Regions from separate parts of the Microbacterium sp. P2_F9 genome, predicted to be linked through region 2. Evidence: predicted binding sites of a transcription regulator. Region 2 holds the regulator's gene; the other holds the start of a gene.
The links. The regulator HspR, encoded in region 2, represses chaperone genes until heat shock. The targets are predictions, from matches to a motif close to AAGTTGAGTCNNNNNGACTCAACTT.
Positions count from the first base shown of each region.

Region 1 (9,413 bases), on a different contig from region 2:
TGTCGCGGCCCCCGTCTCGATGATCACCGGCTGGTACGACATCTTCCTGCCGTGGCAGCTCGCCGACTACGCGCACCTCGTCGAGGCCGCACGCGCGCCCCGACTCATCCTCGGACCATGGGGACACACGTCACTGGGCATGGCGGCGCCGACGCACACCGAGACGATCGCGTTCCTCAAGGAGACCTTCAGCGGCGCCCCCGCGTCGAGGCCGACGCCAGTGCGCGCGTTCGAGACCGGTGTGGGCGAGTGGCACGACCTCGAGTCCTGGCCGCCGGCGGGGTCAGCCGCTCAAGAGTGGCATCTCGGGTCAGGCGGCACAATGTCGACCGAGGCCACGACCGGCGGTGTGACCACCTACACGTACGACCCCGATGACGCGACGCCCGCCGTCGGCGGACCCAGCCTGCTGCCGAAGACCGAGCCGGTCGACAACCGCGAGCACGAGGCACGGACCGATCTCGCCGTCTTCCGCAGTGCGACGCTCACAGCTCCGCTCGAGATCGCCGGGCAGCCGATCGCCCGCATCCGGTTCCGCTCCTCGGCGCCGAGCTACGACGTCTTCGTCCGGATCACCGATGTCCACCCGGACGGCACGTCGATGACCGTGTGCGACGGGATCCGTCGCATCGGGGCGATCGGCACGGTCGACACCGACCCGCTGCCGGACGTCGAGGGCTTCCGCGAGGTCGAGGTGGGGCTGTGGCCCGCCTTCCACCGCTTCGCCGCCGGGCATTCCGTCGGCATCCAGGTCTCCTCCGGCGCCCACCCCCGCTATGCGCGCAACCCCGGGTCGGCCGAGGCCGCGTTCGACGCTGCCGCGACCCAGGTCGCGGTGCAGGAGATCTCGCACGAGGGGCCCGACGCCTCGCGGATCGAGCTGCCGGTGTGGGTCCGATGAACGGCGCACCGGTTCCTGGCCTCGAGCACGCCTTCGATGTCGAGGTCGTGCTCGGGGCGCTGGAGGATCACGGCGAGACCCGTCGGGGACACCGACGCGTCGTGCCGATCGTGGGCGGGTCGGTCAGCGGGCTGTTCGACGCCGAGATCCTGGCCGGGGGAGCCGATTGGCAGATCGTGCGCCCCGACGGGACGATCGAGGTCGACGCGCGGTACACCGCGAAGACGGCGGATGGTGCGCACATCCTGATCCACGCGACCGGCGTCCGCAGCGGTCCGCCCGCGGTGCTGGAGGCGCTGCTGCGCGGCGAGCCGGTCGATCCCTCGGCCTACTACTTCCGCACGGTCGTGACGCTCGAGGCAGGGGCCGCGGAGCACGCCGACCTGCAGCGCGCGATCTTCGTCGCGTCGGCGGTGCGCGCGGCCGACCGGGTCACGTACTCGGCGTACCGCGTCACGTAGTCGAGCGGGCGAGGCGCGGCAAACTCTCAGCTCCATTTGTTTGTGGTCTGACCACATGCGACAATGGAGCCGAGGAGGTCGAGCATGCGCACGATCGAGGAGACACTGCAGGTTCAGGCCGATGCGGCCGTCCACAAGGCGCACGGTGTGCGCGAACCCTTGCGGTTCACCATCTCGGGCATGCTCGGCGGAGCGTACATCGGTGTCGCCGTCGTCCTGATGCTCAACGTCGCCGGCCCGCTCATCGCCGCCGGGACCGGCATGGGCAAGCTCGTGAGCGGACTCGTCTTCGGCGTCGCGCTGACGCTCGTCGTGTTCGCCGGGGCAGAGCTCGTCACCTCGTCGATGATGACTCTCACGCAGGGCGTGCTCATGCGGGTGGTCCGGCCAGGGCCGGCCGCAGGCGCGCTGTCCTTCACGTTCCTGGCCAATCTCCTCGGCGCCGCCGTCTTCGGCAGCCTCGTCGCGGTGTCGGGCGTCCTGCACTCCAACCCCGCCGCCGGCGAGATGCTCTCGGACATGCTCGCCGGGAAGGCGTCCGAGGAACCACTCCAGCTCTTCGTCCGCGGCATCCTGTGCAACATGCTCGTCTGCCTCGCCATCTGGATGTGCGCGCGGCTGAAGAGCGATGTGGCCAAGCTCGTCGTGATCTTCTGGGCGCTGCTCGCGTTCATCGCCTCCGGGTTCGAGCACGTCGTCGCGAACATGACGACCTACACCCTGGGCCTCATGACGGGCGACCCGAACGCGACCTGGGCGCTCTTCGGCAGCAACATCCTGTGGGTGGGTCTCGGCAATCTCGTCGGTGGAGCGATCATCGTCGGCGTCGGCTACTGGATCATCGGCGGCTCGCCGCGCGCGATCGCGCAGGCGGAGACGGATGCCGCGGTCGGCGTCGTGGGCTCGCCCGCGCCCGAGCAGCTCACGGTGGTCGTGCCGTCCGACCGCGTCGCGACGGGAACCATCCGGGTGCGCACCGCCACCCGCGGCCCGAGCGGACGACGGGTCGCCCCAGCGCGCAACCAGCGCTGAGGCGCATTGGCGGCGGCCCGCGCAGAGTGCTCGGGGAGTAGCGTTGAGCGGCGGCATCCGTCCTCCTGCGGGTGCGGCATCCGTCACCTCGCCCCCGGAGGTCGGTCATGAGACTCGTCCAGATCGCCCAGCACGCCGATGATCTCGAGCGCGCGGCCGCGTTCTACTCGAGGCTGCTGCACGCCAAGCCCACGGGACTCTTCGATCCACCCGGACTGCTCTTCTTCGATCTCGAGGGGGTGCGGCTGCTGCTCGATCGCCATGCGCCCACGGCGCTCATCTATCTGCACGTCGACAACGTGCATGAGACGATCGAGCGCCTCGATGGGCTCGCCGAGATCATCTCGCCCCCGCACGTCATCTTCAGGCACGAGGACGACCGCCTCGGACCGGCCGGACACGAAGAGTGGCAGGCGTTCATCCGGGACTCCGAGGGCAACACCGTCGGGCTCGTGGCCTTCCAGCGGGCCTGACCCTTCGCCGCATCGAGGGTCACGCGTTCCGACCCCCGCCGTGCGGCGGGGCGTAGCCTGGGGCGATGAGCGCCTACGTCTCGGCGTTCGAGTTGTTCTCCATCGGAGTAGGACCCTCGAGCTCCCACACGGTCGGACCCATGCGGGCCGGCCGCGACTTCGCCGACCGCCTGCGCTCGGACCGTCTGCTCGACCGCGTGGCGCGCGTTAGCTGCATCCTCTACGGCTCGCTGGGCGCGACCGGCATCGGGCACGGCACCCCCGACGCCGTCGTCGCCGGGCTGCAGGGCCTGGATCCCCGCACGGTGGATCCGGATGCCGTGCGCCGGGCATGGACCGACTGGCCCGAGGGCCGCGCGCTGCTGCTGGACGGCACGCACCCCGTCCCCTTCTCGAAGGAGGGCGTCACCTTTCTGCCGCGCACCCGGCTGCCGGGGCATCCGAATGCGATGACGCTCACTGCGCTCGACGAGGCCGATGCCGTGCTCGCCGAGGAGACCTACTACTCCGTCGGCGGGGGATTCATCCGGCGCGACGGCGAGCCCCAGCGGGTCGCTGCGCGCCCCTTCCCGCTCGACTTCGACAATGCCGCGGAACTTCTCGCCGCGTGCGACGAGCGCGGTCTGACGATCGCCGAGGCCGCCCGGATCAACGAGCAGGCGCTGCGCTCCGACGAGCAGATCGCGGCGGGCCTCGATGCGATCTGGGACGCCATGACGAGCTGCATCGAGGCCGGCCTGCGCGCGGACGGAGTGCTGCCAGGAATGATGCGGGTCAAGCGTCGCGCGGGCGCGATCCGGGCGCAGCTGGAGGATGCCGAGGCCACCGGTCACCGCGAACTCCCGGGGGAGTGGCTCGGCGCGTTCGCGCTCGCCGTCAACGAGGAGAACGCGTCCGGCGGTCGGGTCGTGACCGCCCCCACCAATGGCGCGGCGGGGATCTTGCCGGCCGTCGCGATGTACTGGTGGCGGTACCTCGCCGACTCCGGGCTCGGTGCGGGGAATGCCGTCACCCCCTACGGCGAACTGGTCGGCAGCGCGCTGCTGGGATTCGGCCAGGCGCCGGTCGACGCGCTGGCGGATTCGACGATCGCCCTGGACGAGGAGCGCATCGCCGAGGCGAACCGCCGCCGCGGCATCCGTCGCTTCCTGCTCACCGCCACCGCCTTCGGCTCGCTGTTCAAGGCGAACGCGTCGATCTCCGGTGCCGAGGGCGGGTGCCAGGCCGAGGTCGGCTCCGCGTGCGCGATGGCGGCGGCGGGGCTCACGGCCGTCATGGGCGGGACGAACCGCCAGATCGAGAACGCGGCCGAGATCGCGATGGAGCACCACCTCGGCCTGACGTGCGACCCGGTCGGCGGGCTGGTGCAGATCCCGTGCATCGAGCGCAACGCGATCGCCGCGTCGACCGCCGTCACTGCGGCTCGCCTCGCGCTGCGCGGCGACGGCAGCCACTACGTGTCGCTCGACGCGGTCGTCGAGACCATGCGGCAGACCGGCATAGACATGTCGACCAAGTACAAGGAGACCAGCGAAGGCGGCCTCGCGGTCAACGTCATCGAGTGCTGAGCTGCCTTTGGCCCAGGCATCCGTCTGCTCCGTCCGCTGGGCCCGCGCCGACTGACCCTCGCGCGGTCGAAACCGCCCCACGCGCCCGAAGAGAACGACCGCGAACGGCGGTTTGGACAGCGCGAGCAGATAGACCGGCGCCCGGTGTTCGCCGTGCGCGAATCTCTGGCACTCGGCATGCCAGAGTGCTAATCTGAACGTACTTGAGTCGATAAGGCTCAAGTTTCAGAACGATCAGAAGGAGTGCGATTTCCATGGCCACGAATGACCCGTTCCGCGACCTCGACCGCCTCGCGTCGAGCCTGTTCGACACCCGCCGCGGTCCGCGCCGGATGCCGATGGACCTCTATCGTGACGGCGACCACTACGTGCTGACCGCCGACCTGCCTGGTGTCGACCCGGGCTCGGTCGACATCGACGTGGACGGCCAGCTGCTCACGATCCGGGCCGAGCGCACGCTCACCTCCGGTGATGGGGTGAAATGGATCACGCGCGAGCGCGAGGGCGCGAGCTTCCTGCGTCAGCTCAGCCTCGGCCAGGGCGTGGACTCCGAGCGCATCACGGCGAACTACGCCAACGGCGTGCTCAGCGTCGCGATCCCGGTGAGCGAGAAGGCGAAGCCGCGCAAGATCTCGGTGGCGTCCGACGTGAGCTCCCCGACCATCACGGCCCACGAGAGCACGCACGACACCGCCGACGCGCCGCAGCCCGTCGAGCAGTAATCCGCGGCACACGCACGGAACCGCCCCGCGTCCTCCAAGGACCGGGGCGGTTCCGCGTATCCGGATCCTCCCGAGCGCCGTGGGATGCCTCGGCTCTAGGCTGAGCCCGTGCCCGAGTACGCCGTCCCCACGCCGCAGCGCCGGCGCGGACGGCCGCGCGGCGGCGAGTCGGGCTCGCGCGAGCGCATCCTCACGGTGGCCGTCGAGGAGTTCGGCGAGCGCGGGTACGACGCCACCACGATCCGCGGCATCGCCACCCGGGCCGGAGTCGACCCGGCGCTCGTGCACCACTACTTCGGCACGAAGGCGGATCTCTTCGCCGAGGCGGTCGATGCTCCGATGCGGCCGGATGTCGACATCCCGGCTCTCCTCGCCGGCCCGCGCGACGAGCTCGGCGCCCGTATCGCGCGCTACGTGTTCGAGGCCTGGGAGAAGCCCGACGTGCGCAAGCGCGGGGTGGTGCTGCTCCGCGCCGGGATCGGCAACCGGCTCGCCACGCCGCTGCTTGCAGCGTTCCTCTCTCGCGAGCTCCTCGGCCGCATCGCCGCCGACCTCGACCACCCCGATGCCGAGCTGCGCGCGAGCCTGGTCGCCTCGCAGATCGCCGGCATGCTGCTCGCCCGGCATGTGCTGAAGCTTCCCGCCGCGGCCGCGGCATCCGTCGACGACCTCGTCGCGTGGGTCGGCCCGAACCTGCAGCACTATCTGACCGGAGACCGGCCCCCCGCCGGGTGAGAGGAGAACCTATGACGTTCCAGGCATATCTCGACAACATCGAGGACAAGACCGGGCTCACCCCCCGCCAGTTCATCGACCTCGCCACCGCAAAAGGCTTCGGCCCCGGCACGAAGGCCGGCGAGATCGTCACCTGGCTCGCCGAGGACTACGGGCTCGGCCGGGGCCACGCCATGGCGCTGGTGCACGTGATCACGAAGGGCCCCAAGATCAACGTCAAGCACGTCGATTCGGGAGGAACCCACAGCGATCCGTCCGACACGCTCTGGCTCGACGGCAAGGCGACGAACCCTGCACCCTAGGCGCGCGGGCGGCTCTTGACCGCGCCCAGCGCGAAGAGCATAATTCACCGCGTGATGAATAAATCGCGATCCCGCCTCACCGCCGGATCATGAGCGTCGACGTCCGCAACGCGGTCGAGATCCGCGGACTCCGCGTGCGCCGAGGAAAAGCCGATGTGTTCGACGGCATCGACCTCGACATCCCACGCGGCCAGATCACCGGGCTGATGGGACCGTCCGGCTGCGGCAAGACGACACTCATGCGCTCCATCGTCGGCGTGCAGGTGGTGGCGGGCGGCTCGGTCACAGTGCTCGGCGATCCCGCCGGCACCCAATCCCAGCGTCGGCGGGTCGCCTACGACACGCAGGCGGCGTCGGTCTACGGCGACCTCACGATCCAGCAGAACCTCGCGTACTTCGCCCGGCTGATCGGCGCGCCGCGGTCCGATGTCGACCGGGTCATCGAGCAGGTCGGTCTCGCCGATCAGGCGCGGCAGACCATCGACTCCCTGAGCGGCGGGCAGGAGAGCCGCGTCTCGCTCGCGGTCGCGATGCTCGGCGAGCCCGAACTCCTCGTGCTCGACGAGCCGACCGTGGGCCTCGACCCGGTGCTGCGCAACGAGCTGTGGGGCCTGTTCCGGGGGCTCGCAGACCAGGGCGCGACCCTCATTGTCAGCAGCCACGTCATGGATGAGGCGCTCCGCTGCGACCGACTCATCCTCATGCGGGCCGGCCACGTCATCGCCGACACGACTCCGGATGGGCTGCTCGCCGACACGGGTCAGAAGGATCCGGATGCGGCGTTCCTCACGCTCATCGAACGTGACATGACCTCCGGCTCGGTGGTGGGGCCGGCGCCGGACCATCCACTCACACGCCGCGAGGCGCGTGGGGAGGCGGAGAAGTGAACGGGGTCCGCACCGTCGCCACCGCCGGTCGCGTGCTGCGCCAGCTGAGCCACGACCCCCGGTCGATCGCGCTCATGCTCGTCGCCCCGAGCCTGCTGGTCGGCCTGTTCGCCTGGCTGTTCAGCGACCAGGAGGGGGTGTTCGACACCTACGGCCCGCCGATCCTGGCGTTGTTCCCCTTCATCATCATGTTCCTGATCACCTCGATCACCACGTTGCGCGAGCGCCGCTCGGGCACGCTCGAGCGGCTGATGACGACGCCGCTCGGCAAGGGCGACTTCATCCTCGGCTACGGCCTGGCGTTCGGTCTCATGGCGATGCTGCAGGCGATCGTCACGGTGTCGTTCGCGGTCTGGGTCTGCGGGCTCGAAACCGACGGTCCGGTCTGGCAGCTGGGGCTCGTCGCAGTGACGGATGCCGTGCTCGGCATGGCTCTCGGACTCCTGGCGAGCGCGTTCGCGCGCACGGAGTTCCAGGCGGTGCAGTTCATGCCGCTGATCGTTTTCCCGCAGATCCTGCTCGGCGGACTGTTCATGCCCCGCGAGGACATGCCCGACGCGCTCTACGCGATCTCGAAGGTGCTCCCGCTCAGCTACGCGATCGACGCGATCAACGCTGTGACAGCCGGAGACGAGGGCTGGGACGTCTACGGCCCGCTGCTCGTCATCCTCGGATTCCTCGTCGGGGCCCTCGTGCTCGCCTCGCTCACCCTCCGCCGCCGCACGCCGTAGCCTCGCGTCAGCAGTCGGGCTTCGGGGTGCGCAGCTTCGCCGTGAGCTCGCGCAGCGCGGAGAGCTCGGAGTCGGTGAGCACCGACATCCGGTCCGCGATCGCACTGCCGTGCTTCAGTGCGAGCACGCGGAATGCCGCCGCGCCCTCGTCGGTGGCGTGCACCAGGGCCCCGCGACCGTCGTCCGGGTCGGCGCACTTGGCGAGCAGCCCGCGGGCGACCATCCGGTCGACGAGGCGTGAGACGCTCGGCTGGCTGATCAGCATGTTCGCGGTGACATCGCGCAGCCGCGCGGTCATCTCCGGGCCGCGGGTCACGGTGAGCAGCACGTCGTATTCCGCCTGGCTGAGTGCCGCGCGCTCGAAGTCGCCGCTGATCTCGCCGAACACCTCGTGCTGGGCGCGGAAGAGCGCTTCCCAGGCTTCGATGGCGAGGCGACGATCGGTCATGTGCACCAGACTAAAGGCACCAGCGGGGTCCTAGGCTGTGCTCGTGGGGAAGGTGCTGAGGCGACTGGGCGCCGTCTGCGCGGCGATCGCGGCCTGCGCGCTGATTCTCACGGCCTGCGCCGATCTGTCGGTCACCTCCGATGACGGCGCGGCGGACGTGGCATCGGCCAGCCTCGACGACTTCACCTTCGCGAGGATGGACGTCGACTACACGCTCGGACGCACCGACGAGGGCAAGAGCACGCTCGAAGTGGTCGAGCGGTTCGTCGCCGTGTTCCCGGAGTACAACCAGAACCACGGCATGCGGCGCATCATCCCGGACTCCTATCTCGGGGTGCCGCTGAACCCCCGATTCGTCTCGATCACCGACGGCGACGGCAACCCGCGCGCCGCGGAGGTCGATCGCGAAGACGGCACGTTCACGATGACGTCCCGCGCCGACGAGTTCGTGCACGGCGAGCAGATCTACGTCTTCACCTACACACTCGAGAATGTCACCCGGTTCTTCGACAACACCGGCGCCGACGAGTTCCAATGGGACGTCAACGGGACGCAGTGGCCGCAGCCGTTCAGCCGCGTCACCGCGACTCTGCACGTCGATCAGGACCTCGCGCCCAGCTTGACCGGCGCGAGCGCCTGCTACCGCGGGTTCGAGGGCGACGACAACCTGTGCACGATCGAAGCGACCGATGCCGCGCAGGGCGGAACGGATGTCTTCGCGGCTGCCGACGCGATCCAGCCGTACCAGACCATGACGATCGCGGTGGCCTTCGAGAAGGGCACGTTCGCCGCGTTCGACAACTCCTTCCTGGCCTCGCCGTGGGGATGGCTGCAGAGCCTCGCCGCGCTTCTCGTGCTCGGTGGTCTCGGGTGGGGCTTCGCCACCCGGGCCAGGCACCTGCGCGATGAGCCCGGCCGGCCCACGATCATCGCCGAGTACACCCCGCCCGCTCAGATCGACGCGCTGGAGAGCGCGGTGCTGCTCGGTCTGCCCGCGAAGGCGATCCCCGCCGAGGTGCTCGAGCAGGCGGTCGTCGGCAGCATCCGGATCGTCGAGGGGGAGCGGCACTGGTTCGGGGGCGTCAAGCTGCGAGCTCAGCTCATCGACCCGTCCCTCGCGGACGGCGACGGGGTGATGCTGCTGGGCGGCCTG
Region 1 covers NZ_JBFUFC010000012.1:989-10,401, forward strand. The annotation lists gene AC1DVT_RS02360 (CocE/NonD family hydrolase) at 1-901, shown strand, start outside; gene AC1DVT_RS02365 (DUF3237 domain-containing protein) at 898-1,362, shown strand; gene AC1DVT_RS02370 (formate/nitrite transporter family protein) at 1,447-2,394, shown strand; gene AC1DVT_RS02375 (VOC family protein) at 2,502-2,867, shown strand; gene AC1DVT_RS02380 (L-serine ammonia-lyase, iron-sulfur-dependent, subunit alpha) at 2,933-4,435, shown strand; gene AC1DVT_RS02385 (Hsp20/alpha crystallin family protein) at 4,690-5,157, shown strand; gene AC1DVT_RS02390 (TetR/AcrR family transcriptional regulator) at 5,266-5,892, shown strand; gene AC1DVT_RS02395 (DUF4287 domain-containing protein) at 5,904-6,194, shown strand; gene AC1DVT_RS02400 (ABC transporter ATP-binding protein) at 6,284-7,081, shown strand; gene AC1DVT_RS02405 (ABC transporter permease) at 7,078-7,812, shown strand; gene AC1DVT_RS02410 (MarR family winged helix-turn-helix transcriptional regulator) at 7,820-8,260, opposite strand; gene AC1DVT_RS02415 (DUF2207 family protein) at 8,304-9,413, shown strand, end outside.
Region 1: a site for HspR is predicted at 4,636-4,660, ahead of AC1DVT_RS02385 (Hsp20/alpha crystallin family protein). Genes of this name have one in related genera too.

Region 2 (4,583 bases):
TGACGGCCGACGCGATCGCGGCGAACTGGCCGACCGAGCCCGGTCCCGAGATCGGAGCGGGCTGGAACCGGAAGGCGATGATCGCGGCCACCGCCGTCACGATGAACGCGACGACGCCGAGGCCGAGCGACATCGACTCGAGGTTTCGCTCGCTCGACGCGGCGTCGGCGACCGCCGCACGTGGTCCCTGGGCTCGTTCTCCGGTGTTCACGAGTTCTCCTTTGCTGCGCCGGCGGGCGATGCGCTGGTCCCACCAGCGGGTGCGGTGAGGGTTTCGCCGAGCGCGGCGATCTGCTGCGAGAGCGCACGCACCTGACCGCGCGTCGACGCCTCGTCGTCGTCGCGTCCGGCCGCGGCCTTCTCGATGACCCACGACGACACGGTCGCTGTGACGGTGCCGACGATCGCAATGCCGCCCGCCATGAGCCCGACGGCCCACACGCGGCCCAGTGCCGTCACCGGGTAGTAGTCGCCGTAGCCGACGGTGGTGGCCGTCACGAATGCCCACCAGATGGACTCGCCGAAGGTCGTGATGTTCGCGCCGGGCGCGCGGCGCTCGACATCGAGCACGGCAAGCGCGACCAGATAGATGACGAGCAGCGTCGCACCGGCACCGTAGATGGCGATGCGGCTGCGGAGGGCCGTCCCTGCGGTGCGCTTGCCGAAGGTCATCGCGGTGAGCACGCGCAGCAGGCGAAGCGCCCGAAGCATCGGGATCGCCACGATCGCGAGGTCGAGCAGGTGCCCGCGGAACCACTTCGCACGCGGTCGGGCGAGGAGGAGGCGCACGAGATAGTCGATCACGAACATCGCCCAGGTCACGCCCATGACGGCCCACAGCACGACCGCCCCGGTGCCGTGCGCGTCCGTGATGACCTTCCAGGAGTAGGCGATGAGCCACAGCAGCGACGCGATGATCAGCGGCCAGTGGGTCAGCTCCTCCCAATGCCCGATCGTCATGCGTGCGCGCGCCATGGCTGAACTCTAGAGCCGGTGGCACAGCGGCGGGATGAGCATCGCCGCCGCTCGCCCGGATGGCGGGAGGACACAGCCCTCCCGGCCGGCAACCGGCGGTGGCAGGATGAGCACCATGTCGGACGCAACGCTCGCAGAGACCTGGACTCGCCCCGCCACCATCCAAGAACGCATGGAACAGGGACGGAATGCGCGCCGTGCGGTCGCGCGCAGCACGCTCTCCCGGCTCACGCCCGGTGACCGTGATCCGCTCGGCATCCTCGACGCGCAGAATGCCCTGCGCCAACCCGACCTGGTCCCGCTGCGGATCGAGCGGATGTCGGCGAGCCCGTTCGCGTTCTATCGGGGCACCGCAGCGATCCAGGCGGCCGACCTCGCGCGCGAGCCGCACAGCGGGATCCTCGTCGCCTCGTGCGGGGATGCGCACGTGTCCAACTTCGGCTTCTACGCCTCGCCGCAGAGGACGCTGATGTTCGACCTGAACGACTTCGACGAGTCCGCCTGGGCGCCGTGGGAGTGGGACCTCAAGCGCCTGATCGCCAGCGTCGTGATCGGCGGACAGGCCACCGACCGCGCGCACGTCGTCGTGCAGGACGCCGCACTGTCCGCGATCCACACGTACGCCCGCTCGATGGCCGTGAACGCGGAGCGCAGCCCGGTGTCGCGCTACTTCGAGCACTTCGACGCCGAAGCCGGCATCGCCTCCATGGACAAGGCCTCCAAGGGAACGATGCGCGCGGCGATCAAGGACGCGGAGAAGCGCACCGGTGATCGCGCCGCCCGCAAGCTCACCACGGCCGGCCCGGACGGCCGGCTCACCTTCGTCGAGCAGCCCCCCACCCTGACCCACACCGATGCGGAGGTCGAGTCGCGTCTCGCGGAGAACTTCCGGCGGTACGCGGCATCCGCCAGCGTCGACATCAGAGTCGTCCTGACCCAGTACACCGTCTCGGATATCGCCCGACGCGTCGTCGGTGTCGGCAGCGTCGGGACGCTGTGCACGCTCATCGTGCTGCAGGACAGCATCGGCAACGCCCTGCTGCTGCAGGGCAAGCAGGCCGAGCGCAGCGTGCTGGAGCAGTACGGCGGGATCGAGCAGCCGCCCACGGTCGCCGACTACATCGTCGAGAACGGGCAGGGCGGCCGAGTGGTCGGCATGCAGCGGATTCTGCAGGCCGTGTCCGACCCGTTCCTCGGGCACCTGCGCGCCTACGCCGGCGACTTCTATGTGCGGCAGTTCCACGACATGAAGGGCGGCGTCGAGATCGAGACGCTCGACGACTCGGCCTTCCAGCGCTACGCGGAATCATGCGCGGCCGTGCTCGCTCGGGCGCACGCGCAGTCGCCTGCGGCCGCGGAGGTCGCCGGCTACATCGGCAACGGCCGGGTCGTCGGCGAATCCATTCTGGAATGGGCATATGCCTACGCGGCTCTCTCGCGCACCGACTACGACGCGTTCGTGGCGGCGAATCCGCCGAAGTCCTGAGCTGACGGGATGCCTCGGCCCGAGGCATCCTTCGCGCTCAGGCGCCGTCGTCCGTCTCGCCTGCTTCGGCACCGGGTGCCGCAGCCTCGGACTCGCCCGCCTCGAGCGGTGCCCKCGGACGCCAGAGCACGAGTTCGGTCGCGCGGCGCACCCGCATGCCGTTGCGGAGCGTGACGACCGAGCCGGTGGCCCCGGCGGCGAACACGCGCGCGCCGGGCCGGCGATCGAGCTCGGTGCGCACCCGGTCTTCGAGGTCGCGCACCCGGAGGTGAAGCTCGCGCACCCGGTCTTCGAGCTCGAGGATCCGGGCGATGGCGGGCAGCCCCATGCCGTCCGAGGACATCTGGGCCACCTCGCGGAGCTGCTGCACGTGGCGCAGCGAGTACCGCCGCGACCCGCCCTGGGTGCGGGCGGGCACGACGAGTCCCAGCCGGTCGTACTGCCGCAGCGTCTGCGGGTGCATGCCGGAGAGTTCAGCGGCGACGGCGATCGCGAGGATCGGGGAATCCTCGTCGATGTCTTCGATGCCCATCCGCCATCACCTCCCTGTCATCGGTCGCACTCGGCCGGAGCGCTCAGCCCCTCGCCTTGGCCACGATATCGGCGCGGGGGTTCTCCTTCGGCTCCACCTCGCGGAACCGCTCCAGCGCCTCCCGCGCAGCGTCGTCGAGGTGCGACGGCACCGCGATCTGCACCTCGGCGAGGAGGTCTCCGGTGCCTTTGGGGCTCTCCACCCCGCGGCCCTTGACCCGCAGCACGCGCCCGGAGGGCGTGCCGGGTGCGACGCGCAGCTTCACCGGCTCGCCGCCGAGCGTGGGCACCTCGATCGTCGCGCCGAAGACAGCCTCGGTGTAGGTGATCGGCACGGTGAGACGCAGATTCAGCCCCTCCCGGGTGAAGACCGGGTGCGGGCGCACGGTGACGGCGACCACGACATCGCCGTGCTCGCCGCCGTCGATCGATGCGCGGCCGCGACCGCGCAGGCGGATCTTCTGCCCGTCGGCGACCCCGGCCGGGATCTTGACCTTGAACGGCTTGCCGTCGTCACCCTGCAGCGTGATCGTCTCGCCCTTGGTCGCCGTGACGAAGTCCATCGTCGTGCGAGCGGTCACGTCCGCGCCTCTGGTCGGCCCACCCGCGCCGCGGAAGCCGCCACTGGGCTGGCCGAACCGGCCCGAGCCGAACCCGCGATTCGCCTGCTGCTCGTTGAACATCCGGAAGATGTCCTCGAAGTCCTCGGGGTTCGGGTTGCGGCTTCCGCCGCGCCCCTGGCCGAACATGCTGAAGACATCCTCGAAGCCGCCGGTGCCCGCGCCGCCCGAGGTGAAGCGGGCGCCGGAGCCCATGGCCCGGATCTGGTCGTACTCCTTGCGCTGCGTGGCATCGGAGAGGACCGAGTACGCCTCGCTGATCTCCTTGAACTTCGCCTCGGCCTTGGCGTCACCCTGGGTGGAATCCGGGTGGTACTGACGCGCCAGCTTGCGGTACGTCTTCTTCAGATCAGCTTCGGTGACGTCCTTCGAGACGCCGAGCACGCTGTAGAAGTCCTTATCGAACCAGTCCTGACTGGCCATGGATGCTCCTCCCGAGCGTCACTCGGCGGGCACCGCGACGACGACCTTCGCCGGACGCAGTTCGACCGAACCGAGACGGTAGCCGACCTCGACGACCTCGAGCACCGTGGGCACGGTCACGCCGGGGGTCGGAGCCTGGTAGATCGCCTCGTGCTGCTGCGGGTCGAAGGCCTCGCCGGCCACGCCATGGGTCGACAGGCCCATCTTCTCGGCCAGGCCGCGCACTTTCTCGGCGATGGCGGTGAACGGAGTGCCCTCTTCGAGGTCGCCATGCTTCTCGGCGCGGTCGAGGTCATCGAGCACGGGCAGGAGCCCCTTGGCGGCCGCACCCTGGGCGCGTTCGATCTCGATCTCCCGCTGCTCCTCGGTGCGCCGGCGGTAGTTGGCATACTCCGCCTGCAGTCGCTTGAGATCGTGCACCAGGGAGAGCTCGTGCGGGGAGGCTACCGCCTCCGCGGCCTCCGCCGCGGCGGCAGCCGCAGCGTCGGGCGACTGCGCGGCGCCGAGGATGTCCTCGATCGTCAGTTCGTCCTCGGCGGCGGCGTCAT
Region 2 covers NZ_JBFUFC010000014.1:12,726-17,308, reverse strand. The annotation lists gene AC1DVT_RS02815 (hypothetical protein) at 1-211, opposite strand, end outside; gene AC1DVT_RS02810 (potassium channel family protein) at 208-975, opposite strand; gene AC1DVT_RS02805 (DUF2252 domain-containing protein) at 1,091-2,461, shown strand; gene AC1DVT_RS02800 (heat shock protein transcriptional repressor HspR) at 2,499-2,993, opposite strand; gene AC1DVT_RS02795 (DnaJ C-terminal domain-containing protein) at 3,037-4,035, opposite strand; gene AC1DVT_RS02790 (nucleotide exchange factor GrpE) at 4,054-4,583, opposite strand, start outside.